2 regions of the Pseudactinotalea sp. Z1732 genome follow, and region 2 is predicted to be linked to the other one. Evidence: riboswitches for the same ligand, from Rfam matches in the RefSeq annotation. Region 2 holds a riboswitch; the other holds the start of a gene.
What was found. Region 2 has a riboswitch for FMN ahead of ribD (bifunctional diaminohydroxyphosphoribosylaminopyrimidine deaminase/5-amino-6-(5-phosphoribosylamino)uracil reductase RibD). Riboswitches for the same ligand answer to the same signal wherever they lie in the genome.

Region 1: linked by a shared signal. The riboswitch ahead of ACPL7H_RS06130 (ABC transporter permease) and the one ahead of ribD (bifunctional diaminohydroxyphosphoribosylaminopyrimidine deaminase/5-amino-6-(5-phosphoribosylamino)uracil reductase RibD) in region 2 are both predicted to bind FMN.

What each region holds. Positions count from the first base shown of each region.
Region 1 is NZ_JBMPQC010000002.1:510,434-524,598, reverse strand. Features, by position in the region: gene tatC (twin-arginine translocase subunit TatC) at 1-947, opposite strand, end outside; gene tatA (twin-arginine translocase TatA/TatE family subunit) at 950-1,219, opposite strand; gene ACPL7H_RS06170 (hypothetical protein) at 1,368-1,697, opposite strand; gene ACPL7H_RS06165 (helix-turn-helix transcriptional regulator) at 1,741-2,733, opposite strand; gene ACPL7H_RS06160 (helix-turn-helix transcriptional regulator) at 2,723-3,700, opposite strand; gene ACPL7H_RS06155 (DUF3866 family protein) at 3,826-4,938, shown strand; gene ACPL7H_RS06150 (PH domain-containing protein) at 4,870-5,340, opposite strand; gene hisG (ATP phosphoribosyltransferase) at 5,439-6,281, opposite strand; gene ACPL7H_RS06140 (phosphoribosyl-ATP diphosphatase) at 6,310-6,573, opposite strand; gene ACPL7H_RS06135 (ABC transporter substrate-binding protein) at 6,594-7,682, opposite strand; gene ACPL7H_RS06130 (ABC transporter permease) at 7,691-8,464, opposite strand; FMN riboswitch at 8,549-8,684, opposite strand; gene rpe (ribulose-phosphate 3-epimerase) at 8,754-9,419, opposite strand; gene ACPL7H_RS06120 (RsmB/NOP family class I SAM-dependent RNA methyltransferase) at 9,466-11,025, opposite strand; gene fmt (methionyl-tRNA formyltransferase) at 11,018-11,959, opposite strand; gene ACPL7H_RS06110 (primosomal protein N') at 12,026-14,165, opposite strand, start outside.
Region 2 is NZ_JBMPQC010000008.1:95,029-109,193, forward strand. Features, by position in the region: gene ACPL7H_RS14495 (hypothetical protein) at 1-182, shown strand, start outside; gene ribH (6,7-dimethyl-8-ribityllumazine synthase) at 328-810, opposite strand; gene ribB (3,4-dihydroxy-2-butanone-4-phosphate synthase) at 807-2,156, opposite strand; gene ACPL7H_RS14510 (riboflavin synthase) at 2,183-2,782, opposite strand; gene ribD (bifunctional diaminohydroxyphosphoribosylaminopyrimidine deaminase/5-amino-6-(5-phosphoribosylamino)uracil reductase RibD) at 2,795-3,829, opposite strand; FMN riboswitch at 3,916-4,043, opposite strand; gene hemL (glutamate-1-semialdehyde 2,1-aminomutase) at 4,115-5,434, opposite strand; gene hemB (porphobilinogen synthase) at 5,431-6,432, opposite strand; gene ACPL7H_RS14530 (uroporphyrinogen-III synthase) at 6,432-7,250, opposite strand; gene hemC (hydroxymethylbilane synthase) at 7,262-8,221, opposite strand; gene ACPL7H_RS14540 (protoporphyrinogen/coproporphyrinogen oxidase) at 8,218-9,624, opposite strand; gene hemE (uroporphyrinogen decarboxylase) at 9,621-10,670, opposite strand; gene ACPL7H_RS14550 (glutamyl-tRNA reductase) at 10,715-12,127, shown strand; gene nrdJ (ribonucleoside-triphosphate reductase, adenosylcobalamin-dependent) at 12,235-14,165, opposite strand, start outside.

The sequences.
Region 1 (14,165 bases), on a different contig from region 2:
ACCGGGTCGTCCGGGGCGGTCTCTGCTGCACCGCCCCCGGCGATCTGGCCGGCCGGTTCGACCGACCCCTCACCCACGGTGCCGCCGCCGCCTGGTGCGCCGTCGTCGTCGCCTGTTCCGCCTTGTGCTGGTCCCTCGTCCCCCGGCCCCTCGGCCGCTGAGTCGTCGTCGTCCGCGGCGGCCTTCTTGTCCCTGCTGCGGTCGCGCAGCACGCACACGCCCACCGCGATGAAGTACAGGATGATCACCGGGATAGCCATCAGGATGAAGGTGACCGGGTCAGCCGTGGGGGTGGCCAGTGCGGCGATGACGAAGATCAGGATGACTGCCCAGCGCCACCCCCGCAGCCACGTGACGCCACGCACCACACCGAGGAACGTCAGTGCCACCATGATCAGCGGCAGCAGGAAGGCGAACCCGAAGATCAGCACGAACTGCATGACGAACTTCAGGTAGACGGTGGCGTTGATGAAGTTCGAGGCGGTATCGCCCGAAGGGGTGAACTGGGTGAGCAGCCGGACCGTGTTGGGTAGGGCGATCCACGCCATCGCCACCCCGCCGACGAACAGCGGGACACCGGCGCCCACGAAGCCGACCGTGTAGCGCTTCTCCTTGGTGGTCAGGCCCGGGTTGATGAAGGCCCAGACCTGGTACATCCACCACGGGCTGGACAGGATCAGGCCAAGCGTCAAGGAGACCCGCACCTTCACATCCAGTGCGGAGGTGACGTCCTGGAAGTTCAGTTGCGCGCTCAGGCCCTCGGCCTGGAGCCGCTCGATCGGCTCCTGCATGATTACCAGCACCTGATCGGACAGGAACCAGCCCGCGATGGCGCCGACGAGGACGCCCACTGCACCCAGAATGAACCGCCGCCGCAACTCCCTCAGGTGGGCGGACAGGGACATCCGTCCCTCAGGGTCGCGGCGCCGGGTGTTGCGCTGCGGCACTCCTACTTCGGAGGCTCAGCGGGTGAACCGGTGTGCCGGGTCGCCTGCGGTGGCTGGTGCGTGCTCGCCGTGGGCTGGTCGTAGGAGATGGTGGCGGTACCGGAGTCTTGCTCGGACTTGGCCTCACCATCTTCCTGGAGTTCGTTGACCTCCTTCTTGAAGATCTTCAGCGACTTGCCCACGCTGCCGGCCAGGGCTGGGAGCTTGTTCGCCCCGAAGAGCAGCACGATGACCAGGAACAGGACGACCCAGAAGGCCGGATTGCGCAACATAAAAGATCCCTCCACGACGAGGCGCATTTCCACCCAGTCTACCTGCCGAGTGTATCCCCCGTTGACCGGTGCCGTCAGGTTCGCTGAACGAACACGTCGTGAACACCCCGGATCCGCCCCTACCCGGACCGCACCGGCAACGCCGGCCTCAGAACGGCTGACCCAGTTCCCGCCATCGGGCGTAGGTGCGGGCTCTGCGCTCGGCCTTGCGATCTCGCCGGATCTGCCTGACCTCATGACGCAGCCGCGCGAATCCCTCGCGCTGGGCGGCATCGGCGAACACGTCCGGGGTGAACACCGGGTCCGGGTGGGCCTGCTGCAACTGCGCCACCTGCTCCGCCAGGCGACCGGTGACCTCTGCGGCCCGGCCGAACTCGACCAGTAGCGGCTGGATCGAGCCCCGCCACAACCGCCATCCCAGGTAGGCGAGGAAGGCCAGCGCGCCCAGGATGAGCAGCGTCCAGATCGCGAACCACATACCCCACAGTCTAGGCGCCCCCGGCCTCGCGCGGGTCCCCCCGCTACTGACCGGTGGCTGCCGCGTCCTCGTCGTAGGCTCTGAGCGCCTGGCGAGCGAAGTCGGACAGTTCCGCGGCGACCTCGGGCGGGCTCACCGCCAAGACGTCGGGGCCGAGGGAAACTACCAGGTTGCGCAACCAGGACGGGTCCACCACATCGATCTGTACGGCGAAGCGGCCCTCGCCGAGTTCGGTCACCCCGGCCACCTCGAACTGTTCGGTTACCCACCGGGCCCGGGACGCCAGTTCCAGGCGGACCCGCCAGCGCGCGCTGGCCAGTTCCGGATCGGGTGTGTCGGCGGTGTGCAGGTCGGAGTGGTCGGCAGCCGATACCTCCAGGACCTCCAGGTCCAGGATGCGGTCCACCCGGAACTGGCGCAGGTCCTGTGCGCGGTGGCACCACGCGTGCAGGAAGTAGCGCTGGGAGTCGGTCAGCAAGCGCAAGGGGTCCACCGTGCGATGCGAGACCACGTCGGCAGCCGAGACATATCGCAGGTGAAGCTGGCGGCCCTGTTCGATCGCGGTACGCACCTGGTCCAGCCGATCATCGATCCCGTCGGTTCCGGACCGACCCGTGCCTACATCGATAGACCTGGCCGCGTGCGCGGCGCTCCCGGCAGCGGCGGTGAGCTTCTCAAGCGCCGAGGCGACCACCTCCTGCTCCCCCGCCCCCGCGGTCTCGGCCAGGGAGCGCAACGCCACCAGCAGCGAAACCGCCTCGACGGCACCGAGTCGCAACGGGGTCTCCATCCCCTGGGGCTCGATCAGGGTGAGGATGTTGCGCTCATGATCATCGGCGGCGAAGTCGATCAGGTCGTTGTGCTGATACCCCGGAGTACCGGAGACCCACAACGTGTCCACATCCTTGAGCACCTGGGCCTCGCTGACGCCGAAGTGCTCGGCGACCTGGGCCACCCTCACCCCGGGGTGATCGTCCAGATAGCTCACCAGAGCCAGCAGGCGCACCACCCGATCCGCGGAGTTCTCAGCCCGCACGGGGTCCTCCGTCCTGGCCGGGGTGGACGTGCGCGATCGCCCGGAGCCGTCGCAACACCGCCTCGCGCACCTGCGGCGGATCCAGCACCACCACGGCCTCGCCGTACCCGGCGAGCTCCTCCGCGATCAGTTCGGGGTCGGCAGCCTCGACCTCCAGCACCTCACGACTCCCCTCCGGGTCCGGCTGCGCGGGGGCGGTGGCCCTGACCCGCAGCGCCGCGGCTCGCTCGGGCAGTACCGCCACCCGGACCCGGGTGCGCGGGGTCTGGTCCCCACCAGCCTCCGGGCCGGGGATGACGACGACACCGGCCGGCCCTTCCCGGTGCACGCGCCCGGCAATACGGGAGAGCCGGAAACGGCGCTGGGCGTCCCGGTCCCGGTCGAATCCGACCAGGTACCAACCCCGGTCCTTGGCGAACAGTCGCCACGGCTCCACGGTGCGCCGGGCCACGGTCCCGGTGTTGGCCGCCCGGTAGTCGAACTGCACGGCCTGGCGGGCCATGATCGCCTCCAGAAGTTCGTCGAAGGCAGCATCGGGGCCCCGTACCCGGAGCGCCAGGGCGGGCTCCAGTGCCTGGGCGCTGGCGCTGGTGGCCCGCAGTTTCGTCAGGCCGCGCTGGGCCTGGGCCGATAGTCGCGAGTCCTGCCACACCCGGGCCGCGAGCGAGAGCACCCCCACTTCCGCCGGGGTGAAGTCGACCGCCGGCAGTGCGTAGGCGGTGGTGTCGATGCGATAGCCGACATCATCCTCGTGGGTCGGGTCCGTCAGCGTGACCAGGGGCACGCCCAGGCTGCGCAGGGTGTCCTTGTCCCGCTCGAACATGCGCTCGAACGACTCATCCGAGCGGGCATCGGCGTACCCGGCCACGCCCGCACGGATCTGCCCCTTCGTCATCCGGTGGGTGGTGTGGGACAGCGCAATCACCAGCGCCAGCAGCCGTTCGGCGGCGTCCAGGCGTGCACTCATACCCCCAGGCTAATGCCGAACCTCCCGGTGGAGCACCGCAGCCCTGGCTCGAGACCGGGGCCGTGAGGCGCCGCTCCGCCGGTCATCGCAGCCCGGGAGCGCCAGGAAGCGGGTAGGTTGCCCAGGTGATCACGTGGCGCGAGGGTGTGGTGACCGAACTCGGTCGGGCCTGGACCGGGTCGATCGAGGTGCAGGTGAGCGTGGGCGATGAGACGATGCGCGCCCTCGCCTATCCCGATCTGGTGGGACATCCGCGCCCGGGCGACCGGGTGCTGCTGAACACCACCGCCCTGGCCCGCGGCCTGGGTACCGGCGGATACGCCTTCGTGGTGGCGCTCCCGGATCGGTTGCCCCCGGATCCACCGCCCGGACCCGGCCACATCATCAAGTCCCGCTACACCCCGCTGCAGACCATGGTGCTGGCGGCCGATGAGCAGGAGTCCCCGTTCCATTCCCAATTGGCCGACGCGGCTGACCTGGACGGTCTGCCGGTGGTGGTGGCGGACCTGCACTCGGCGCTCCCGGCGGTGCTGGCCGGCGCCCGGTGGGCGGCCGGACAGGCCGGTGCAGCCAGGCCCAGGGTCGCCTATCTGATGACCGACGACGCCGCGCTGCCGGTGTGGTTCTCCCGCGCCGTGGCAGGTTTGCGCGAGGCAGACTGGCTGATCGGGACCATCTCGGTGGGGCAGGCCTTCGGCGGAGACCACGAAGCGGTGAACGTCCACACCGGCCTCCTGGTGGCCCGGCACGTGCTGGGCGCAGATCTGGTGGTCGTGGCCCAGGGTCCCGGGAACGTGGGTACCGGGACCGCCTGGGGCTTCTCCGGCGTGGCCGTGGGCGAGGCCCTGAACGCCGCCGCGGCTCTCGGTGGTGCCCCGGTGGCGGTATTGCGGGTCTCCGGCGCCGACCGGCGCACCCGTCACTACGGCATCTCGCACCACTCCCTGACCGCGCTGACCAAGGTGGCCCTGCGTCCGGTGGACATCCCGGTTCCGGTACTGCCGGCCGCGTTGGCCGAGGTGGCCGATCGAATCCAGGAGCAGTCCGGTGCGCTGACCGCGGCGGGGCACCGCCTGTGTTCGGTCGGCACCGACGGGCTCACCGAGGCGCTGGCGCAGAGCCCGGTACCGCTGTCCACCATGGGACGTGGGTTGGACCAGGACCCGGCCTCATTCCTGACCGCGGCGGTGGCCGGGGTCCTCGCCCACACCCTCAGCGGCGGTGACCAGGGCCGATAACCGGGCGGCCTCCTGGCGGGCGTAGGTCCCATCGGCGCGCTGGACCGCCATCACCGACAACGTGGTGCCGTCAGCGATGTCCAGTTGGACCCAGGACCGGTCCCCGAAGTGCACCGAGACGATCCGCTGCCAGGGCAGGTGGTGGCGCAGCACGATGTTGTACACCCGCAGCCCCTCGGTGTCGGGGACGGCGCGGATCGCCAGCACCCGGAGCAGGAAACTCACCACCAGGGCCAGCACCAGGACGACCGAGAGGATCTGGGCGGAGTAGTCACTGGAGAACTGCACCAGACGCACGATGATTGCTGCGGATCCGGCGATGCAGGCCACCAACAGGATGGGGATGATCACGCGCGTGGCGCGGGGCCGGAAGGGCCGGTACGGATCGTCCTGGCGGGACATGGTGCGGTGAGACCTCCTGCTCCATCGTGCATCCGTGGCTGCTGGGACGCATCCGCAGCGGCCACCTGCTCGTGCGCAGCCCGGGCGGGGTGGCGCCGCTAGATCCTGCTGGCGTGGATGGAGGTCACGATGATGGCCCGGGCGCCCACCTCGTAGAGCTGATCCATGATCTGGTTGGTGCGGTCCCGCTCCACCATCGCCCGGACCGCCACCCACCCCTTGTCGTGCAGCGGCGAAACCGTGGGTGATTCGAAACCGGGTGTCACCGAGACCGCACGCTCGACCACGCTGACCGGGCAGTCATAGTCCATCAGGACGTACCGCTGGGCCACCTGCACCCCGTGCACGCGGCGATCCAGGACCACCAGCCCGGGAGCCTCCGGCCCGGCCGGGCGGATCAGAACCGCCTCGGACTGCAGGATCGGCTCGCCGAAGACCTCCAGTCCCGCGGCTCGGAGCGTGGCCCCGGTCTCGACCACATCGGCCACCGCATCGGCCACCCCGAGGCGCACCGTCGACTCGATCGCCCCGTCCAGCCGGACCACCTCGGCCTCGATGCCCCGGGCTCTCAGGTGGTCATCGACCAGGGTTGCGTAGGAGGTGGCGACGCGCTTACCGGCGAGGTCGGCCACGGTTGCGATCTGGTCGGCCGGGGCGGCGAACCGGAACGTGGAGCCGGCGAAGCCCAGCGCACGATGTTCCACCGCGTCCACCCCGGAGTCCAGCAGCAGGTCCCGGCCCGTGATGCCCGCGTCCACGGTTCCGGCCCCTACGTAAACCGCGATGTCGCGGGGCCGGAGGAAGTAGAACTCCACGTTGTTGTCGGGGTCGGGCAGCACCAGTTCGCGTCCGTCGCGACGCTGGCGGTAGCCGGCCTCACGCAGCATGTGGCTCGCGGGCTCGGCGAGAGATCCCTTGTTCGGGAGGGCGATTCGCAGCACGCGTCTCTCCTTGGTCAGCGCCGGGTGGTCACAGATGGCGGTAGATGTCGGACAGGGTCAGCCCGCGGGCGAGCATCAGCACCTGAAGGTGGTAGAGCAACTGGGAGATCTCCTCCGCGGTGCGTTCGGCACTCTCGTGCTCGGCCGCCATCCAGGCCTCGGCAGCCTCCTCGATGACCTTCTTCCCGATCGAATGCACACCGGCATCCAGGGCCGCCACCGTGCCCGAACCTGCCGGGCGGTCGGTAGCACGTTGCTGCAGTTGATCGAACAGCTCCTCGAACGTCTTCACGGAAGCCCAGCCTACTGCGCTCAGCGCCACTGCGTGGTGTAGGCCTCATCTGCTGGGACGGGCTCGTCGAGCAGTCCCACCTGGTCCATGAACTCGGCCATCTCCTCCCACGCCTCCGGGTCCTGCGCGCCGAACTCTCCGGTGCCGTAGAGCTCGACCATCGCCTCCGCGGTGAGCAGCGCCGCTGCCTCATCCTGGTCGGTCATGGTCCCGGGGATGTGCGCGCTGGCAGCGTCCACGGCGACCTGCGGATCGGCGCGGATGTCATCCACCGCTCGTTCCACAGCCCGGATCAGACCGGGTACGGCCTCGGAGTGGTCGTTGAGCCACTCCTGCGAGGCACCCAGTCCGACGCTCACCAGAGGGAGCACGTCGGGATCAGCGATCGTGCGCACCGGGAAGTCGGCGGTGGCAAAGGCAGCGGCGTCGGCGGTGACGAAGCCGACCACGGCGTCCACGTGACCCTCGGACAGCGCGTTGAACAAGGTGAAACCCACGTGCTCGATGTTCACCTCATCCTCGCTCAGACCGGCGCGGTCCAGGTAGCCCAGGAGCCCGAACCAACTCTGTCCGAAGGGCCCGGGAACCCCGAGGTTGCGCCCGGCCAGATCAGCGACCTCGGTCAGTTCGGAGTCGGCCGGCACGAAGATCTGCACGGGGTAGTCCTGGTAGATGGTGGCCAGCGACACCACGTCGGTGCCGTGGCTGACCGCCTGCAGGATCTCATCGTTCCCGGCGATCACCACGTCCTCCTCCCCCGCTTCCAGAGCGCCGAACAGCGACTCCGAGGCGCCGTGGTGGCGCAGGTCCACCTCCAGACCCTCGGCCTCGAAGTATCCGGCGTCCTGCGCCAGGTAGAACGGCGCGAACTGCACGTCGGGGATGTAGGTCAGGCCGATGGTCACCTCGGTCGACTCCGCGGCGTCGGGTTGCTGCCCGGCGCCGGCTCCCTCCTCGTCCCCCGGCCCGGACTGTCCGGCGCAGCCCGCCAGCACGGCGACGGCGAGTGCGGCCGCAGCGATCGTCCCCCGGGCGCGGGTGGTACGCCGTCGGCCCCGGTGGCCGCGGATGCGGGGGCGGGAGCGGCGGAGGGCGGCGGGTGCGTTCATGGTTCTCCTTACCAACGCAGTCGTCGTTCCAGGTAGCGGATCGCGAAGAAGAAGGTCATCGCCAACACCGACAGTGCGATGAGGACGGCGAACAGGCCGGCGGTGTCCTGCCGGTCCCGGTAAACCGTGAGCAGCATCCCCAGGCCCTGACCGCCCATCACGAACTCCCCGACCACAGCGCCGGTGACGGACAGGACGAAGCCGTTACGTACCCCGGCGAGCAGGGACGGCAGCGCCAGCGGTGCCTCGATGTGCCAGAGCAACCGGCCCCGGCCGGCTCCGTCCACCCGGGCCGCATCGATGACATCGGGGTCCAGCGTGGTCAGGCCGAGGGTCGTGTTGATCAGGATCGGGAAGAAGACCAGCAGGGCACATAACAGCGCGATCGGCACCAGGCCGTACCCGATCCACAGCACCAGCAACGGCGCCAGCGCCACGGCGGGGATCGCCTGGGTCGCGGCCACGTAGGGTCCCAGGGCGGCGGAGACAGCCGCCGAGCGGGCGATCAGGTAACCCAGCGGCACCGCGACCATGAACCCGATGAGACAGCCCAGCAGTGCCTCGGCCATGGTGGTGGTGGCGTATCCGGCCAGGCCACCCTCACGCCACTCGGTGAGCAGCCGCGGGCCCAGGGCGCTGGGCGCTGGCAGGGAACGGGAGTCCAACGACCACGCGAGGAGTTCCCAGCCCAGCAGCACCGAGATGCCGGCCACCACCGGGGCCAGGACGCTCAGCGCGGGTCCTGCTCGGGGCGCCACCAAGGTGACGGTGCTGCGGGCCACGGCGGCCTCTCCTTCCCAGGCGTGACCCGGGGTCCGCCTGGGTTGCGCGGCGCAACCTCGGCCGGCGCCGATACGTATCGGCGCCGCGTGCATCCTCCCATCCGGACTTTCACCGTCGGTCCCGGAATTCCACCAGGTCAACCGCCCGCCGCACGAATGCGTAGGCCGGGTCGCGGACTATCACCGCCGGTTCGGACTTTCACCGACCCCGGAGCACGTCTCTTGCTGACCTTATTGTGCCACATCCGGGTCCGGTCGTGCCCGCACGGCCCTTTCCCCGGGAGGCCCGTCAGGCCGGGTAGGCGGCGGTGGCGAGGTCGCGCAGGGCGGCGATTTCCGCGTTCGGGTCCGCGGCCCGGTACACCGCGGATCCGGCGACGAACATGTTCGCACCGGCGCCGGCGGCCTGGGCGATCGTGTCACGGGAGACCCCGCCGTCCACCTGCACCCACACGTCCAGGCCGGCTTGCTCGATCGCGCGTCGGGCCCGGGTGATCTTCGGCAGCATTGAGGTCAGGAACGGCTGGCCGCCGAACCCCGGTTCCACCGTCATCACCAGGACCATGTCGAACTCGCCGAGCAGGTCCAGGTAGGGCTCCACCGGGGTGTCGGGTTTCAGCGCGATCCCGGCGCGCGCACCTGCTTCACGCAGCCGCCGGGCCAGCCGGATCGGGGCGACGGACGCCTCGGCATGGAAGGTGACCGAGGCCGCACCCGCCTCGGCGAACTGCGGCGCCCAGGTGTCCGGGTCCTCAATCATCAGATGAACATCGGCCGGGGTGGAGACGTGCTCCAACAGTGCCCGTACCACCGGTAACCCGAACGTCAGGTTCGGGACGAAGTGGCTGTCCATCACGTCCAGATGCACGAAGTCGGCGTCGCTGATCCGTTCGACCTCCTCGGTGAGCCGGGACAGGTCCGCGTTCAGCACACTCGGTGAGATGAGGATCGCCATGGCTCGCCAGCCTACTTCCTCGACCGGCACCTCATGGCCGCGGCCGTCACCGCCGGATCAGTGCCAGGAACATCGCGTCGGTGCCGTGCCGGTGCGGCCACAGTTGCGCCATCGGCCCGGTGAGGTCATCGGGCGGGGTGACCGAGACCCGGCCGAGCGCGGCAGCGGCGCCCAGCAGCGTGGCGCCGGGGAAGTCTCGCAGCACGTCGGTGACCACCACACTGGTCTCGGCCATGTGCGGGGAGCAGGTGACGTAGGCCACCACTCCCCCGGGACGGACGGCGCGCAGGGCCGAGGTGAGCAGTTCCCGCTGCAGGGTGGTCAGTGCGGCCAGGTCCTGCAGGGTGCGACGCCACCGGGATTCGGGCCGACGGCGCAGCGCCCCCAGGCCGGTGCACGGCGCATCGACCAGGACGCGGTCGTACCGACCCGGCTCGGCGGTGCCCACGTCGCGACCATCACCGGTGCGCACCTCCAGTCCCGGCAGTACGCCTCGCACCGCCCGCACCGAGTCGGCCACCAGCGCCGCCCGGTGCGGGGCCAGTTCGTTCGCGGTGAGCACGCCTTCGGGCGCGCGTTCGGCGAGCAGGGCGCCCAGGAGTGCGGATTTGCCGCCCGGGCCGGCGCACAGGTCCAGCCAGGTGGAGTCGGTGCCCTCCAGATCGGTGTCCGCCAGAGCCAGGGTGACCAGTTGGCTCCCCTCGTCCTGTACGCCGACGGTGCCGGCGCGCACGGCGGCCAAGGCGCCGGGGTCCCCGGAGGTCAGCATCTGCGCCGTCGGCGCCCACCGGCCCGGTGTGGCGGTGTCGGCGGGCAGGTCCCCGGGAACGGCCAGGCCGGGACGCAGGCACAACGAAACCGCCGGCGCGGTGTTGTTGGCCGCCAGCGCCGCCTCGACCTGGTCCGCGCCGGCCTCCGGTCCCAGTGCGGCCCGGATTGCCCGGACCACCCATGCCGGGTGGGAGTGGACCATGGCGGCGGCGTCCACGTCCAGTCCGGTGTCGGTGACCGGCCTGGGCAGTTGTGTGAGCCAGTGCTCCAGTGCATGTTCGCTGATCCGGCGCAGGATCGCGTTGACGAAGTTGCCCGGGCCGGCCCCGATGGTGCCTCGTGCCAGGGCGACGGACTCCGAGACGGCGGCGTGGTCGGGCACGCGCATCGCCAGGATCTGATGGGCGCCCAGCCGCAGCACCCGGGCCACCGCCGGGTCCAGGTCCCTGGCCGCCCGGTCCGAGACCAGGCCGATGATGGCGTCATAACGGCCCTGCAGTCGCAAGGTGCCGTAGGTGAGTTCGGTGGCGAACGCCGCATCACGCCCGCTGATCCCGCGTTCGCGTAGTAACGGTGGCAGCACCAGGTTGGCGTAGGCGTCGGACTCGGCGACCGCGGTGAGCACCTCCAGTGCCACCACACGTGCGGGGGAAGCCTGGGCGCGCGGGCTCCTGGTGCCCGTGCGGGCCCCGGGCGTACCGGACGCGTCCCCGCGGCTGGGCCGGCCCGAGGTCTGCCGCCGGTCCGCACGCCTGGGTCCACCTCGCGCGCCGTCCGGCCCTCTTCGGGACCCGGGCCGGCCGGCGCCCCGGCGCCCGCGGTGCTCCTCAGTCATCATCGGTCCCCTCGAACCGGGCGTCGCTGGGCAACCTGGCTCCGCGGGCCCAGTCGGTGGCATCCATCCATCCCTTACCGGCCGGCGCCAGATCGGTCAGGCGCACCGGGGTGGAGCCGGTGCCCACCAGCACGGCCTGCGCACCGGCCTCGAGCACCCCGGGCGCCAGGGCAGCGGCCTCCGCATCGGGACGGACCGGCCCGATCTTCATCCGGCGGCCATCATAGGTCGTCCAGGCCCCGGGTGCCGGTGTGGCGGCCCGGATCTGCCGGTCCACCACCTGTGCCGGCGCGCGCCAGTTGACGTGACCGTCGGCGGCACTGAGTCGTGGGGCGTGACTGACCCCGGTCTCCGCCTGCGGAACCGGCGAAATGGTGCCGGCTTCGATCTCATCCAGGGTGCGCACCAGCACCGGCGCACCCACATCGGCCAGTTCGGTCAGCAGGTCTCCCGCCGTGTCCCAGGGGCGGATCGGGTGGTCCTGGGTGAGATACACCGGGCCGGTGTCCAGCCCGGCCTCGATCCGGAAGGTGCTCACTCCGGTCCGGGTGTCCCCGGCCCGGATCGCGTGCTGGACGGGAGCAGCACCGCGCCAGGCCGGCAGCAGGGAGAAGTGCAGGTTGACCCATCCGTGGGGCAGCGCGGACAGGGCGGGCTCGCGCAGCAGCGCGCCGTAGGCGACCACGGCACTGACCTGGGGTTCCAGGGCGGTGATCTGTGCGAGTTCATCCTCGCCGTGGGGCCGGTCGGTGGTGACGACCGGTAGACCGTGCTCCGATGCTGCCTGGTGTACCGGGCTGGGGGTCAACCGGCGTCGCCGCCCCACCGGCGCGGGAGGGCGGGTCAGGACGCCGACCACGTCGTGGTCGCTGTCCAGCAGGGCACGCAGCGTCGGCACCGCCACGACGGGAGTCCCGCAGAACAGCACGCGCATCGATCTCGCCTCTCCCTCGTCCACGACCGCACCCGGTGGCGGCCTCCCGAGTCTAGGTGCTGGCCCTCACCACAATTGCACCGGGTCCACCTGGACGCGGACGGTACCCGGCTCCTTGCGCGCACTGCGGTGGGCCTGGGTGTGCAGCAGTGCGATGTTGATCGGCTCGCGCTGGCCCAGGGGCCCGCGCACCAGGGCGCGCACCATCGTCTCCTCCCCCTGCGGCCCGGAGCCGGGGCCCTCGGCGTGCGGGTCGCCGGGCAGGTCGACCGGCCCGAGCACCTCCGCACCGGGGGGCAGTTGGAGGGCACGCAGGAAGGAGCGCACCGCGGAAGCCGGGCCGGACAGCGCGGCCATGTGGGCCTGCGGGGGGAAGCCCAGCTCGGCCCGCTCATCGAGTTCGCGCTGCGCCAGCCCGATGGGGTCCCACCGCACCAGGGCCTGAGACGGCACCGGTGCACCGTGACCGAGCAGGATCACCCCGCCCCCGTCCGCGGCCGATCGCACCAGCGCCGCCGCCCGCAACCACCGCCGCAATGCCTCCACCCCGGCGTCCAGTTCGGGACGTTCGGTGGTCACCGCCGCATCGAGCAGCGCGGCGGCGTAGTAGCCGCCCTCGGCCACCGGCTCGGCCCCGGGGGTGGCCACCACCAGCCGGGGCCGGTCATCGACACCGGGCACCACTCCCCCGTCCCGGCCGGAGACGAGCACCGGCACACCGGGAAAGGCGCGGCCCAGTTCCTCCGCTGTTCGGTCGCTACCCACGCGGGCGGACCGCAGTTCGGCGCGCCCGCACTCAGCGCACCGCCAGCCGGTCGCGATTCGCCCGCACCACCCGCACCCGGGTGTGGCGCCCCGGGCCGGTAGGCGCAGTCGGCCGTGACACGCCCGGCACCGGGCCGGGGTGCGACAGCCCGCGCACGAGATCGCGGGCACGTACCCCCTGCGCGGCACCTGCACCAGAACCGGGCCGGACTGCAAGCCGCTCCGTAGCAACCGCCACGCCACCCCGGGGATGCGAGCCCGCCCGGCCGGGCCCTCCGCTTCCAGTTCCACCTCGCCGGGCGCCTGTACCCGGGGTGCCGCGGCACGCACGGTGGTCCGGTCGGCGTGCAGTGACCGGGCCCAGCCCTGCTGCACCAGCAACTGGGCCGCCGGCGTGCGGACGTACCCCCCGATCAGCGCACCGGCGCCGGCACCGGTGGCACGCTGGACCAGCACCGTGCGGGCGTGCGGGTACGGGGCGCGCATCTCCGCGAGGGAGTCGTCACCGTCGTCCCAACACACCACCAGGCCCAGGTCAGGCACCGGCGCGAAGGCGGCCGACCGGGTCCCGATCACCACCTGCACCTGTCCGGTCAGGGCGAGGACGAACCGGCGGTACCGGGCCGAGCGGCCCTGATCGGCGGCGAGGACCTCGTGCGCCACGCCGGCGCGGGTCAGGGCGGCGCCAAGGGTGTGCACGTCCGTGGTGTCCGGCAGCACCACGACGGCGGATCGCCCGGAGGTGCAGGTGGCCAGCACGGCGTGACTGATCGCCTCGGCCCAGTGGGCTCCCTGGATGGCGCGCGGAAGCGCCGACCAGACCGCGCGGGGCGACTCCCCCGCCGCCAGCCGGCGCAGGAACGCAGAACCCCCGGGATACGGCGACCACGCCTGCTCATCCGCGACTGCCGTGACCTTGGCCCAGCGGACCTCCCGGGTCGAGCCCGGGCCGACCCCGTCGCCACCGGACGTGGCCTGCTGGGCGGGGGCGTCGTCGTCGGCGTCCGATTGGCCCTGCCCGCTCGCGGCGAGGATGCGCTGCAGGGCCGCCTTCTCGGCGCCGGCGTGCCGGGGCGGGACGGCCAGGCGCAGCACGTCGGTGACGGTGCCGGCGTACCGCCGGGCCACCGCCCGGCACAGGGCCAACACCTCCTCGGTCAGCACCGGCAGGTCCGAGACCACCCGCCGTAGCGGCGACAGGGCACGCCCGGCAGTGGCCGGTGGGCCGAGGGAGATGACGAAGCCATCGCGTTCGGTACCGGCGAACCGGACCTTGACCCGGACCCCGGGACGCACTGCGGCCGACATCTCCGGTGGCACGGCGTAGTCGAAGGGGCGGTCCAGGTGCGCCAGCGGGGTCACCACCAGCACCTGGGCCACGAGCCCGGGCCCAGTGTCGGATTCGGGGCCGGGAGCATCCACCTGAAGCAGGGCGGGTTGG
Region 2 (14,165 bases):
TGCTGCTCAACACCCTGTTCGGCTGGGCTTGGGCCGACTCCGTCGCGGCCTTGGTGGTCGCCTTCCTGGCGATCCGTGAGGGCATCGAGGCGTGGCGCGGGGAGGTGGAGTCGCCCGTCGAGGTCCTGGAGGAGATGAACCGCGACGAACCGGCCGACCACACACGCCGTCAGCGCGACTGAGGCGGCGGAGCAGCCGGCTCCCTCCTGACCCGGCGGGAGCTCATGCGGCGTCGTGGCTGCTGAGGGGACGGGAGCCCGACGTCGATCGCAAGAACCCGCTCGAGTAGGTTCTCCGAGCACCTACTCGCCGGTCACGATCGGGCAGTCAGATCCGGTCGCGGCCGTCGAGGCGGCGAATGGAGAGTACCGTCGCAATGGCTGCCTGGGCTGCTTCGGCTCCCTTGTCCTCTCGCGAGTCGGGCAGCCCCGCCCGGTCCAGGGCCTGCGCCTCGTCGTCGGTGGTGAGCAGTCCGAAGCCGACTGGCACACCGGTTCGTACCGTGACGTCAGTGAGGCCGTTCGTCGCGGCTTGACAGACGTAGTCGAAGTGCGGGGTCTCCCCCCTGATCACGACGCCGAGCGCGACGACTGCGTCCGCGCCGGCCCGAGCGGCGGCGGCAGCAGCCACCGGGAGTTCGAACGAACCGGGAACCCGCAGGAGAGTCGCGACAGCACCGGCCTCGTGCGTGGCGCGGAGGGCTCCGGCGATGAGGCCCTCCATGACCGTGGCGTGCCACTGCGCGGCGACCACCGTGACCGTGAGGCCTGCGCCGTCGGGTGTGACGGTAGGCGCTCCCGGACCGCTCATGACAGGTCCTCCGTGGCGTCGGTTCCGCGTTCGGCGGGGCGGGGAGTGGTTGTGCCACCCATGCGGGCGTCCAGACTCGGCAGATGATGGTTCATGGCCGTCCTCTTGGTTTCCAGGTAGCGATGGTTATGGGGCGTGTGACCCACGTCGAGCCCGAGCGCGGCGCTGACCTCGATACCGGCGTCGGTCATGCCGGTGACCTTGGCGGGGTTGTTCGTGAGCAGCCGGATCCTGCGCATCGTGAGGTCGGTGAGGATCGCCGCGGCCGCGCCGTACTCGCGCGCCTCGGCGGGATGGCCCAGCCTGAGGTTCGCCTCGATGGTGTCGGCCCCGGCATCCTGCAGTGCGTACGCCGCGATCTTCGGGAGAAGCCCGATGCCGCGGCCCTCGTGACCGCCGAGGTAGATCACCGCGCCGCCTTCCTTGGCAACCCGGGCCATGGCGGTGCGCAGTTGCTCCCCGCAATCACACCGCGCGGATCCGAGCGCATCCCCGGTGCGACACTCCGAGTGCAGGCGAACCAGTGGGTCCGGGCGCGCGGCGGTGCCGCCGTCATGAATCGGGCCGGGTGCGGTGAGGGCGAGGTGCTCATCCCCGGTGCGCAGGTCCGCATAGGCGTGAACGTCGAATACGCCGTGCGGGGTGGGCAGGCGGGCGGTCCCGCGGGCGCGGACCCGGTTCGAGGTGTGTGCCGGTGCCGGAACCGCAGGCCGACCCTCGGCACTCCGGTAGGCGATGAGGTCTGCGATCGTGAGTAGGGCGAGGCCGTGGCGCCGCGCCAGAACCGCCGCCCGGGCACGGTTGGTCATCGTGCCGTCGTCCTCGACGAGTTCGGCGATGGCTGCCACGTCACCGACGCCGGCGAGGCGGCACAGGTCAACAGCGGCCTCCGTGTGTCCGGGCCGCTCCAGGACGCCGCCGGGTAGGGCGCGCAGCGGGAGGACGTGACCGGGCCGGATGAGGTCGGCTGGACCGGCGGTCGGGTCGGCGAGCACTCGCAGGGTCGTTGCGCGATCCGCCGCTGAGATGCCGGTGCCCACGCCGCCGGAGGCATCGACGGACACGGTGTACGCCGTGCCGCGTGGATCCTGGGTGCGGCGCACCATGACCGGCAGCTCCAGGTGGTCGGCCCGGTGCTCGGGAAGCGGGGCGCACAGGTAGCCCGAGGTGTGCCGGATGGTCCAGGCAACCCATGTGGTGGTGGCCGTCGCCGCGGGAAGGACGACGTCGACCTCGTCCTCCCGGTCCCGGTCGTCGGCCACGAGAACAGGGCGCCCGTCGCGCAGGCACGCCAGAGCGGCGTCGACGCGTTCCCGGTGCGCTGAAACCGCGCCACCCGAGGGCACCGATCGCGCAGGAACCTTCGCGACACTCACACGTCAGCCCTCACCGAGAGTAGGCGTGCGACGTACTTGGCGACGACGTCGACCTCGAGGTTGACCCTGTCCCCCCGAGCCAGCGTACCGAGGGTGGTCCGCTCCAGAGTTGTGGGGACGAGCGCGACTCCGAAGGCCTCGTCGCCGGCCCACGTCACCGTGAGCGATACCCCTTCGACGGTGATGGATCCCTTCTCGGCCACATACCGGGCGAGGGCGACGGGCATCCCGAGGTCGACCTCGTCCCATCGGGGGCCGGGTCTGCGCTGCAGGACCGTGCCGACGCCATCGACGTGCCCCTGGACGACGTGGCCGCCCAGCCGAGCATCCACGCGAACTGCGCGTTCGAGGTTGACCGGGTCGCCGGGCGCCAGCGAACCGAGGGTCGTCCGGCGCAGCGACTCGGGCATGACGTCGGCGGTGAAGCCGCGCTCGTCCAGTTCGGTGACAGTCAGGCATGTCCCGGAGACCGCGATGGAGTCGCCGGTGCGCAGGTCCTCGAGGACGGTGGTCGCGGTGACAGCGAGAACGGCGGCGCCGTCAAGATCGGTCCGGTCGTCAACGGTTCCGACCTCCTCGACAAGTCCGGTGAACATCGCCAGAACTCCTCAGGCTCGTCGGGTGACGACGAGGATGTCCTCACCCAGGTGTTGTGCGTCGGTCGTGTGTCGGCGGTGCGCGTCAGCGAGGGTTGACACACCGAGGTCGGGGACGGCGGCCGGGCCCGCTCCGAGCAGGACCGGCGCGACGTAGCTGTGCAGTTCGTCCACCACGCCGGCGCGCACGGCGGCCCCGAGGAGGGTCGGGCCGCCCTCGATCAGGACGCGGCGGGCGCCGACATCCCAGAGCCGCGCGAGGACCGAGGGGATGTCGCGTGTCGTGAGGTGGAGCCAGTCCCCCGGGCCGTTGCGGATCGCGGCTGAGGCGGGCACGGAACGATGGCCGACGGCCACCCGCAGCGGCTGGTGGTCTGCCAGCGTGCCGCCGGCCCGGCGTGCGGTGAGCGCGGGGTCGTCGGCGATGACGGTGCCTGTGCCCACGACGATGGCGTCCACGTCACCGCGCACCGCGTGGGCATGGTCGCGGGCGACCGGTCCGGTGATCCACTTCGAGGTGCCGTCCACCGCCGCGACCCGGCCGTCCAGGCTGGCCGCCATCTTGCCCAGGACCCACGGCGTCCGACGCTCCACGGCGGTGACCCAGGCCTCGGTGAGTGCTTCGGCACCGCGGACGACGTCGTCGGGCACCTCCGCCTCCCGTGCGGTGCGAACCTCCAACCCCTGCGACCGGAGCCACTGTGCGCCACCGGCGGCGACCGGATCGGGGTCGCGGACCGCATACACGACCCGGGCGATCCCGGCTGAGAGCAGCGCCTGCGAACAGGGCGCGGTGCGTCCGCTGTGGTGACAGGGCTCCAGAGTGATGACGGCGGTCGCACCCCGGAGCGTGGAACGGTCAGCCGCCGCCATGGCTGCGGCCTCTGCGTGTTCGGTTCCGGCACCGTGGTGCCAACCCTCAGCGAGGACGGCGCCGGAGGAACCGATGATGACGCACCCCACGCGGGGGTTGCCACCGCGCTGCGGTCCCCGCCGAGCGAGCACGAGCGCGCGCTGGAGCGCCCGGTTGATAGCGTCGTCCGGCACCTGGTCTCCTCTTGCCTCGGTGTGAGCCGGGGTGCCTGAGGACGCACGATGCCACTGGCGCCGTCGTCGTTCGACGGCGGCGCCAACAGTGCTGCCTCCCATCCGGACTCTCACCGTCGGTCCCGGAGTTCCACCAGGTCAACCGCTTGTCATCAGACGCGCGGGTCGCGGACTGTCACCGCCGGCTCGGAATTTCACCGACCCCGGAGCACGTGTTGCTTGGACAGCAGCATGGCACACTTCCCAGGGACAGCCAAACCGCCGTGCACCGCGGCGCCGGCGTCATCAACCAGGTGGCAGCGCCCGGGCGGCGGACCGGGCCGCGCGCGGCAACGCCTCGAGGATGACGTCCACAGCGTTGTCGTCGTGTGCTGCGCTGAGGAACCACGCCTCGTACACGCTCGGCGGCAGGGCCACCCCCGCCTGTAGCATCGCCTGGAAGAATGCCGGATAGCGCCACGACTCCTGCGCCGTGGCACCGGCGTAGTCGTGGACGCCACCGGTCGCGGCGTCCGGACCGAAGAACACGGAGAAGAGGTTCCCGGCCCGGTTGACCACATGCGGCACACCCGCCGCGGAGAGGGCCTGCCCGGCAGCCTGCGCGATGACGCCCGCCACGCGGTCGACGTGCGCGTAGACGCTCGCGTCGGCGAGCCGGAGCGTCGCGAGCCCGGCCGCGGTTGCCAGCGGGTTCCCGGACAGGGTCCCGGCCTGGTAGACGGGCCCGGTCGGGGCAAGGAGTTCCATGAGTTCTGCACGACCCCCAACCGCGGCCAGCGGCATCCCGCCGCCGACGACCTTGCCGAACGTCATGAGGTCCGCGGCCCAGGACTCCTCGGCACCCTCGAGCCCCCACCAGCCCGCCGGACCGACGCGGAATCCGGTCAGCACCTCGTCGAGAACGAGGAGCGCACCGTGCTGCGCGGTGAGACGCCGCAGGGCCGCATTGAACCCGGCAGCGGGTGCGACAACGCCCATATTGGCCGGTGCGGCCTCGGTGATCACGCAGGCGACCTCCTCGCCGCGCTCGGCGAACACCGCTTCGATCGCGCCGATGTCGTTGTACGGCACCACGATCGTCTGTGCGGCGCTTGCCGCCGGGACCCCGGCGGAACCAGGTAGGCCGAAGGTCGCCACGCCCGAGCCGGCCTCGGCGAGCAGGGAGTCGACGTGACCGTGGTAGCAACCGGCGAACTTGACGACGAGGTCACGGCCCGTGGCGCCCCGCGCGAGGCGCACCGCCGTCATCGTGGCCTCGGTTCCGGTGGAGACCAGGCGCACCCGCTGCGCCGGGGGCACCCGTTCGCGGATGGTCTCGGCCAGTTCGATCTCACCGAGCGTGGGCGCACCGAAGGACAGCCCGTCAGCCGCGGCGTCCTGGACGGCGGCGACGACCTCGGGGTGCGCGTGACCGAGCAGTGCCGGCCCCCACGAGGCCACAAGGTCGACGTAGGTGCGTCCTTCGACGTCGGTGATGCGAGCACCGGACGCCGCGGCGACGAAGCGGGGGTTGCCGCCAACGGAGCCGTAGGCACGGACCGGGGAGTCCACGCCCCCGGGGATGACGCCGAGTGCCCGGGTGAACAGATCATCGTTCGTGGTCATTTCTCTCCTTGCTGTCCGGTGAGCCAGCCCGCCACCTCGGTGGCCCAGTAGGTGGCGATGATGCCGGCTCCCGCGCGGCGGATGGAGGTCAGCGTCTCGAGGATGGTGCGGCCCCGGTCCAGCCAGCCGTTCGCCGCGGCCGCCTCGACCATCGCCAGTTCGCCCGACACCTGGTAGGCGGCCACCGGGATGTCGACGGCCGAGGCGACGTCGGACAGAACGTCGAGGTAGCCGAGCGCCGGCTTGACCATGACGACGTCGGCGCCCTGCGCGAGGTCCAGAAGCGCCTCGCGCGTGCCCTCGGTGCGGTTCGCGACGTCCATCTGGTACGTGCGGCGATCGCCACGGAGCCGGGAGTCCACCGCCTCACGGAAGGGCCCGTAGAAGGCGGAGGCATACTTCGCCGAGTACGCGAGGATGGCGGCGCTGGTGGCACCGGCCTCGTCCAGCGCGGCACGGCAGGCGGCCACCTGGCCGTCCATCATGCCGGACAGACCCAGAACATGTGCGCCGGCTTCGTGCTGGGCGAGCGACATCTCGGCGTACCGCTGAAGCGTCGCATCGTTATCGACCGAGCCGTCCGCCGCCAGCACACCACAGTGACCGTGGTCGGTGAACTCGTCGAGGCACAGATCGGAGATGATGACGACGTCCGCGCCGACCTCCTCCCGCAGCATCGCCAGACCACGGTTGGCGATCCCGTCCGGGTCAGTAGCGCCCGAGCCGTCGGCGTCGCGGACGGCGGGTACTCCGAACAGCATGATGCCGCCGACACCTGCAGCGGCGGCCTCGTGTGCCGCAGCGCGCAGTGAGTCCGCGGTGTGTTGGACGACCCCCGGCATCGAGGAGATCGGACGCGACTCCCTCGCGTCCTCGGCGAGGAAGACGGGCAGCACCAGGTCGGAGGGCGAGAGGCGGTGCTCGGCGACGAGTCGGCGCAACGGGGCGCTGGCACGCAGGCGCCGCGGGCGGTCGGCGAGCGGAGGCATGGGGGACATCAGTGGTCGGCTCCTGGGTCGGGGTGGCAGTGACGGAGTGACTGGGCGGCGGCAGCGATGAGGCCTGCCGGGGTCGCCTCGGGCGCGACGCCGCCGACCCGTAACCCGGCCTGCTCGGCGGCGCGCCGGGTGGGGTCGCCTATGACGGCGATGGCGGTGGAGGAGGGCGGCGGACCGAGAAGCGCCACGAGGGCGCGAACCGTTGAGCCCGCGGTGAGGAGGATCACGTCCGGCCACGGCTCGGTCAGCCGTGCCCGCGTGGCGGCGTCGAGGTCCGCGCCCCGGGTGGTGTAGACGTCCTGGCGGTCGACGTCCCAACCCCGCTCGCGCAGTCCCCGGACCAGTTCCGGCGCGGCGAGGGCGGAGCACGGCAGGATCACGCGACCGCCGCCGCCGAGACGGGGGAAGCCGGCCAGGAGCGTCCTGGCCGACTCCGGGGCGGTGGCACACAGGTGGGGCGGGTGCCCGATGCCGGCGAGCGCAGCCGCGGTGGCGGGGCCGACGACGGCCAGTCGGGTGCCGGCCGCAACGGCACGGCGAAGGCGCTCCCCGAGCGGTGCCCCGGTCCGGGCCGCGTAGTCCGCGAGCACCGAAACCGTGCGAGCAGAGGTGAGCACCAGCCACGCAGCACCGCCGAGTGCGAGGGCACGCTCCATCACGGTGTCGTGGGCCGGCACGGTCTCGGTGAGTGCGACGGTCACGGGCACGGCCCCGGCCTCCCGGACCGCGCGCGCGATCGGGTCCTCGGCGCCGGCCCGCGGGACGAGCACTCGCAGGCCCGAGAGCGGCGAGCCCGGAGCCGGGGAGTCACTGCTCACCGACGCCTCGGTCACGGGGTTGCCCTGGCGAGTTCGCCGGCACCCTGCCCGATGAGTTCGGTGCCGAGTTCGTGGCCGAGCTCGCGAGCGCTCGCCAGCACATCATCACGCCGGCCCGTGAGGTCCACCGACGTCGTCCCGGACGAGCGCAGCACCCGACTACCGTCGATCGCCGCCGCAACCGCCTCGAGCCTGAGCGTCTCGCCCTCCAGGGTCGCGAGCGCACCGACGGGGGCGGCGCAGCCGGCCTCCAGACTGGCGAGGAGTTGGCGCTCGGCGGTGACTTCGATCAGGGTCGGCAGATGGTCCAGGGCCGCAAGGGCCCGACCCAGCGGCTCAGGCACCTCGACGCGGGTCTCGATGGCGAGCGCACCCTGACCGGGAGCCGGCAGCATCGCGACCGGGTCGAGGACGTCGGTCGCGCGGCCGGCGAGCCCGATGCGCGCGAGGCCGGCGAGCGCGAGCACGACGGCGTCGAGATCGTTCTCGGTGCGAGCAAGCCGGGTTGGGACGTTGCCGCGGATGTCGACGACGTCCAGGTCCGGGCGGGCGGCGCGCAGCTGGGCGGCTCGGCGGGGGGACCCCGTTCCGACACGGGCGCCTCGCGGCAGTGTGTCGAGGGTGCGACCCTCCCGTGCGCACAGCGCGTCCCGGGCATCCGCACGAACCGGGACGGCGGCGATCCGTAACCCCGGGGCAGGCGCCGTGGGGAGGTCCTTGAGCGAGTGGACGACGACGTCGACCGTCCCCGCACCCAGCGCCGCGCGCAGTGCTCCGGCAAAGACGCCGGCACCACCGAGCGAGGCGAGGGACTCGGTGCGGACGTCTCCCTCGGTGCGCACGATGCGCAGTTCGAAGGGCCCGGCGCCGGCGGCAACGAGGTCGTCCGCGACGCCTCCGGCCTGGGTCCGGGCGAGGTCGGAGCCCCGGGTGCCCAGCACCCAGGGACTCGAGTCGGAGGTGGCGCTCACAGTGCCACTGTCTCATCGGCAGGCCGTGCAGCCGCACGAAGGGCGGGCGCGCTGGCCGGGCCGCCCAGCATCGCGGCGAGCGACCGCGACCGCGTCACGACGGCGGGCAATCCCGTCCCCGCGACGAGCCCGCCGGCAAGGTGAAGGCCACGCCCGGCCATCGTCCGGGACAGGTCGAGCACCGCATCTCGAACGTGCGGATCAGCCGGAACGAGCGCTCCGGCGTGGCGGACCACCCTGCTGTCGCGCACCTGGTCGGCCCGAAGATCGGTGCCGAGCAGGCGGGCGGCGTCCGTGACGGTGTCGACGGAATCGGGGGGTGGTTCCTGCCCCGGCCGGCCGTAGGAGAGTCGGATCACATGCCGCCCTGGCCCGGCGGCCCGGGCGGCCCAGTCCCACTTCGCGGTGACGTGGGTCAGCGCTTTGGCCCCGGGCACCCCCTCTGCGGCAATGACTCCGCTACCGCGAGGGGCGTCGTCGAGTTCTGGAGCGTCGAGGAGTAGCGTGATGTGGGTCGTCGGCTGACCCGTCGTCGTCCGCAACGCGTGGGTGTCCACGTGCGGCTGTAGGAGCGCGAGGGTGGCGGCCCCGGACGTCGCCACGACGACGTCGTGCGCCTCCGGGACGTCCGTGCCGCCGGCGACCACGACCCGCCAGCGCCCGCGGGAACCGGACTCGATCGCGGCGACCGGGGCGCGTGTGAGCAAGGTGGCGCCGTGGGCGCGTGCGGCCTCCGCGAGGGCCTCGGCGAGGAGGTGCATGCCTCCGGTGACGGACGCGACGGCGGGCCCCTCGGGCAGGGTCGCGGCGACGGCGGCGGCAAGCGACCCGGTGCGCCGTAGCGCATCGCGAAGGCCCGGCATGACACTGTCGACCGGTAGCACCGACGGATCGGCGCCGTGGATCGCCGAGACCAGAGGCCGTACGAGGCGTTCGAGCAGCCCCTCGCCCATCCGAACGGTGATGAGCGTCGCGAGGTCGCGGGCGTCGGAGCCGGGGGTCGGGCCCAGATCGGCGTCCAGTGCCGCGCGTCGTGCCGCGGCCTCACCGATGGCGGCGACGACGTCGGGGGCGCTCGGGTCCGCGGGGATGCCGAGCATGGCGCGGGCCGGGGCACGGAAGGCGCCCTGTTCCGGGGTGACCAGCCACGAACCGTGCGCGGGCAGCTCCGTGGGCAGCCCGAGTTCGGCGCACAACTCGGCCACCGCGGGCCGCCGTACCGCGAACGCCTCCGGCCCGCGGTTGACGATCACACCGCCGACGTCGAGCGGACGCACGAGCCCACCGAGATGGTCGGAGGCCTCGACCAACGTGACCCGGCGTCCGCTGCGGGCCAGTTCCCACGCCGCCGTGAGGCCGCCGATACCGCCGCCGACGACGACGACGTCCACTGCATCCCTCATCGCGCGTGCGCGAGTTCGACGATGCGGGTGAGGACGGCGGGATCCGTCTCGGGAGGAACACCGTGGCCGAGGTTGAGCACATGCGCAGCGGCGGATCGCCCCCGGTCGATCACATCCTCCACGTGCCGCTGGAGCACGTCCCACGGCGCGGCGAGCAGTGCCGGGTCGATATTGCCCTGCACGACGGTGCCGGGACCTAGTCGCCGGACAGCCTCGTCGAGGCCGATCCGGTGGTCCACCCCGACGACCTCAGCACCGGTGTCGCGCATGAGAGTGAGGATCTCCGAGGTGCCGGTCCCGAAGTGAACCCGCGGCACCAGGCCCTCGACAGCGGACAGGACGCGGGCGGAGTAGGGCGCGACCCGCTCGCTGTAATCGGTGACCGACAGCGAACCGGCCCACGAGTCGAAGAGTTGGACCGCGCGTGCCCCGGCATCGATCTGGGCGAGGAGGAACTCCGCGGTGCGGTCCGCCGCCCAGGTCATCAACCGGGCCCATGCGGCCGGGTCTGCGTGCATCATCGTTCGGGCGGCGAGGTGATCCCGTGAGGGCCGCCCTTCGACGAGGTAGGCCGCCAGGGTGAACGGGGCACCACCGAAACCGATGAGCGGGACCGGTTCACTCCCACCGTCGAGCTCGCGCACGGCGATGCCGACGCCCTCGCGAATCGCCGTCATGTCGCCGCCGGGTAGTGCGGTGAGGCGGTCGACGTCGGCGGCCGTGCGCACTGGCGAGCCGATGACCGGGCCCACACCCCGGACGATCTCGACGTCAACACCCGCCAGTCGCAGGGGGATGACGATGTCGGAGAAGAAGATCGCGGCATCCACGCCGTGCCGCCGCACCGGCTGGCAGGTGATCTCCGCCGACAACTCCGGCCGGAGACAGGACTCGAGCATCTCGGTTCCCTCCCGGACCTTCCAGTACTCCGGCAGGGACCGGCCGGCCTGACGCATGAACCACACGGGCAGTCGTTCCGGCCGGAGCCCGGAGTACGCGGACAACAGGGCGGAGGGGGTCGACGAGGGATCATCAGATGAATTCACTCAAGCATTGTGTCAAACCTCGCGGGGTTAGTTAACCTGCCAGAATGCCGCTCGCCATTCTCGCTGCCAACCACCACGACGTACCCCTGCCAGAACTCGAGAGACTCTCGGTCGGTGCCGAAGCCGCCGGGGCTCGCCTGGCCGCCCATCCCGCGGTCGAAGGTGTGCTCGTTCTCTCGACCTGCAACAGGGTCGAGATCTACCTCGAGCCGGCGGGGGCCGAGACCGACGCGATCGAGGCTGCCCGCCAGGCACTCGCCGAGACATCCGGGACATCGCGCGCACACGTCGCCGCCCGCACGTCCCACGCCGTCGGCCAGGAGGTCGTCAGGCACGTCTTCGAGGTGGCGGCGGGCCTGGACTCCATGGTCGTCGGTGAGCGGGAGATCGCCGGTCAACTTCGCCGCGCCCTGCAGTCCGCCCGCGCGGACGGGACGACGTCACCGACGCTCGAGGACGTCTTCCAGCGCGCCTCCCGGGCATCGCGCCGCATCGCCGTGTCCACCGACCTGGCCGCCGCCGGTCGATCGGTCGTGTCCGTTGCCATCGACCTCGCCTCAGCACGCACGTCGCGTGCGGGTTGTCCGCGGGAAGTTCCCGCCTGGAGCGACGCGGACGGACCGCGGGTGCCCGCCGGCACCTGGGCCGGAGCGCGCGCCGTCGTCGTCGGCACCGGCGCCTACGCCGGTGCGACCGTCGCCGCCCTGCGCAAGCGGTCGTGCGCCGACATCAGCGTCTGGTCCTCCTCCGACCGGGCCGAGGAGTTCGCGGCGAAGAACGCCGTCGTGCCCCTGGCCGCCGACGGTCTGGTCGCGGCACTCGCGACCGCCGACCTCGTCATCTGCTGCCGTGGCACGGGCACCCCGGTCATCGACGTCGAAACCGCCTCCGAGGCCCTGGCGATGAGATCGCCCGCGAGGACTCCCCTCGTTCTGGTGGATCTGGCCCTCCGTCGCGACGTCGCCGCCGGTGTGGCCGACCTTCCGGGTCTGGTGCTGCTGGACCTGAACACCGTACGCAGCCACGCACCGGCAGCGACCGACGGCCAGGTCCACCGCGCCCAGGAGATCCTCGCCAAAGAGGTCGAGGAGTTCTTCGGACGAAGGGCGGAGAGGGCCATGGACGATGTCGTCGTCGCCATGCGTGAGCACGTCGGTGGTGCGCTCGAGGCAGAGCTTGCCCGGCTACCGATGTCCGGTGTGGTGGACGCCGGCCAGGCGACGCAAGCCCTACGCCGGCTGGCCGCCAAACTCCTCCATGACCCCACTGTCGCCGCACGCGCAGCGGGCCGGGAGGGCCGCAGTCAACAGTTCATCGAGGCGCTGGCCCTCGTCACCGGCGTGCAGGTCCAGCGCGAGGACCCACTACCCCGGGACCGTCCGCGCCGCGCGACGGCCCACGACACGTGCGCCGCCGGAACCATGCCGGACGCACGCGCCCTGGTCTCCCCGAGCTGACCGTCCGCCTCGACCCGGCCGGACGCGACGGTACCGCGTGTCCGGCACGGAACCGGTCTCGCCGCAGCCGGACGCGACGGTACCGCGTAGCCCTTCGGTCCGTGGCTTCAGGTGGCGGCGTTGAAGTCCGCGTTGATCTTCAGGTCGTCGATCTCGCAGTCGTCGGTCTCGCAGAACGCCTCACCGATGGCGTCGATTGTCTCCATGTCGCCGTCGTAGATCGCATCGAGGAAGGCCGGGATGAGTTTCTTCGTGGCCGCCTCGTACTCCTCCCGGGTGATCTGGGTGTAGGGCATCTGCGGGTAGGTGAAATTGCCCTGCGGCAGGAACGAGGCGGTCTTGAGCCGGCCGGCGTAGTCGGTCAGGATGTCCCCGATCTGGTCGCCCTCGGACTCGGGGTCGAAGGACAGGGTCACCGAGACGGAGTTGTCCGACCAGTACCTCTGGGCCAGCGCGGCCAGTTCGGCCTTCTCCCGTAGGGACACGTCCTTCTCCGAGCGGCGGGCCGCGGACTTGACCGGGAAGAAGATCACGGTGGTGCCGGTCGGGTCCTCGCTGGCCGGCTCCACCCGGTACCCGGCGGCCTGGAACAGGGTGACCAGCGGGTCCTCGTTGCGGAACCGGATCGCCCGGTCGAAGTAGGTCCCGCCCGGGGCCCAGTGCACCCCCGGGGAGACCCCGGCCACGATGGACACGGTCCCGCTGGGCTTGACGGTGGTGGTGCGGATGGACTCGCGCACGGCGAGCTTCTCGGACAACTCCGCGTCCCAGGACCGGACCGCCCGGTAACCCTCATCCATCCACTCGACCAGCACCTCGGTGCTGTGGTTGTCCACGAAGTCGGCGATGCCCGACATCGAGGTGCCCACCCGCCGGTTGCGCTGCATCACCGCGTTGGTGCGCTCCCAGTGGGTGGACAGCAGCGTGACGATCTTGCCGTAGAGGAAGGCGATCCTGAGGGTGGCCAGGAAGTCCTCCTTGGACTCCGCGCGGGAGGGGAAGGACTCCACCAGGGTGCAGCACTCGAAGGACTCCAGGGGCTGCTCGGCGCAGGGGTTGTAGCCCATCACCCGGTGGTCCTTGTGGTCGGCGGGGTCGGCCAGACGCCCATAGGCACGGGTGGTGTCCAGCCAGATCACCCCGGGCTCACCGTTGCGGGAGATCGCCTCGGTGACGCCGGACAGGTCATCGCCGGAGTTGACCACCACGGAGTTGTTGCTCATCCAGGCCCAGCCAGGTGCCTGCGCGTCGTAGGAGTTGCGCTCGGGGAAGACCTCGGGGTTCTTCAGGTTGAGGAAGTCCGGGTCGTCCAGTTCCCCGAGCAGGATCTCGGCGGAGCGGCGCACGTTGCCGGCCACCACGCACACACCGATCAGGTTGCCGATGTCGGCGATGTCCCGGGTGGTCAGGGCCTGGCCGCCGCGGCCGTGCAGCACACCCCGGATCGCGGTGTGCAGCCGGTGCAGCGGCGCCGGTCCCGCGGCGGTGCCGCCGAAGGTCCTGATCGGTGCGCCCTTGGGGCGGATCTGGGCGTAGTCCATCGCCGGGAGCTCGGTGCCCTTGAGGTAGGCGTCGATCACCATCGCGGTGGAGTCCACCCAGCCCTCGCGGGTGTCGGGGATGGTGAACACCGGGGTGCCGGTCTCCACCACCGGGCGCAGTGCGCGTCCGTCGGCGTCGATCTCCAGGCCGGTGGCCGAGTCGTGCACCGTTGGGTCTGCGATGGTGAAGCCCTTCTTGGCCCCGCGGGTGTCGAAGCCCACCCCGACCCCGAGCATCGAGGCCTCCATGAGGAACGTGAACGGCGCCGAGGGGTCCTGCTCGGTCATGTCCTCGGTGGACACGAACGCGCAGTTCTGCAGCGGAGCCGAGTTGCCCACCTCGTTGACCAGCGGGGTTCCCATCACCCACAGGCCCCGGCCCGGCGGGGTCCACTTGAGCTGGAACAGCCGCTCGTAGGCGTCCTGGGCCATCTCCTGCGCCTCCGCCTCGTCCCAGGGCAGGCGCTGGGAGGTGTAGTGGTCCTTGAGGATGGAGA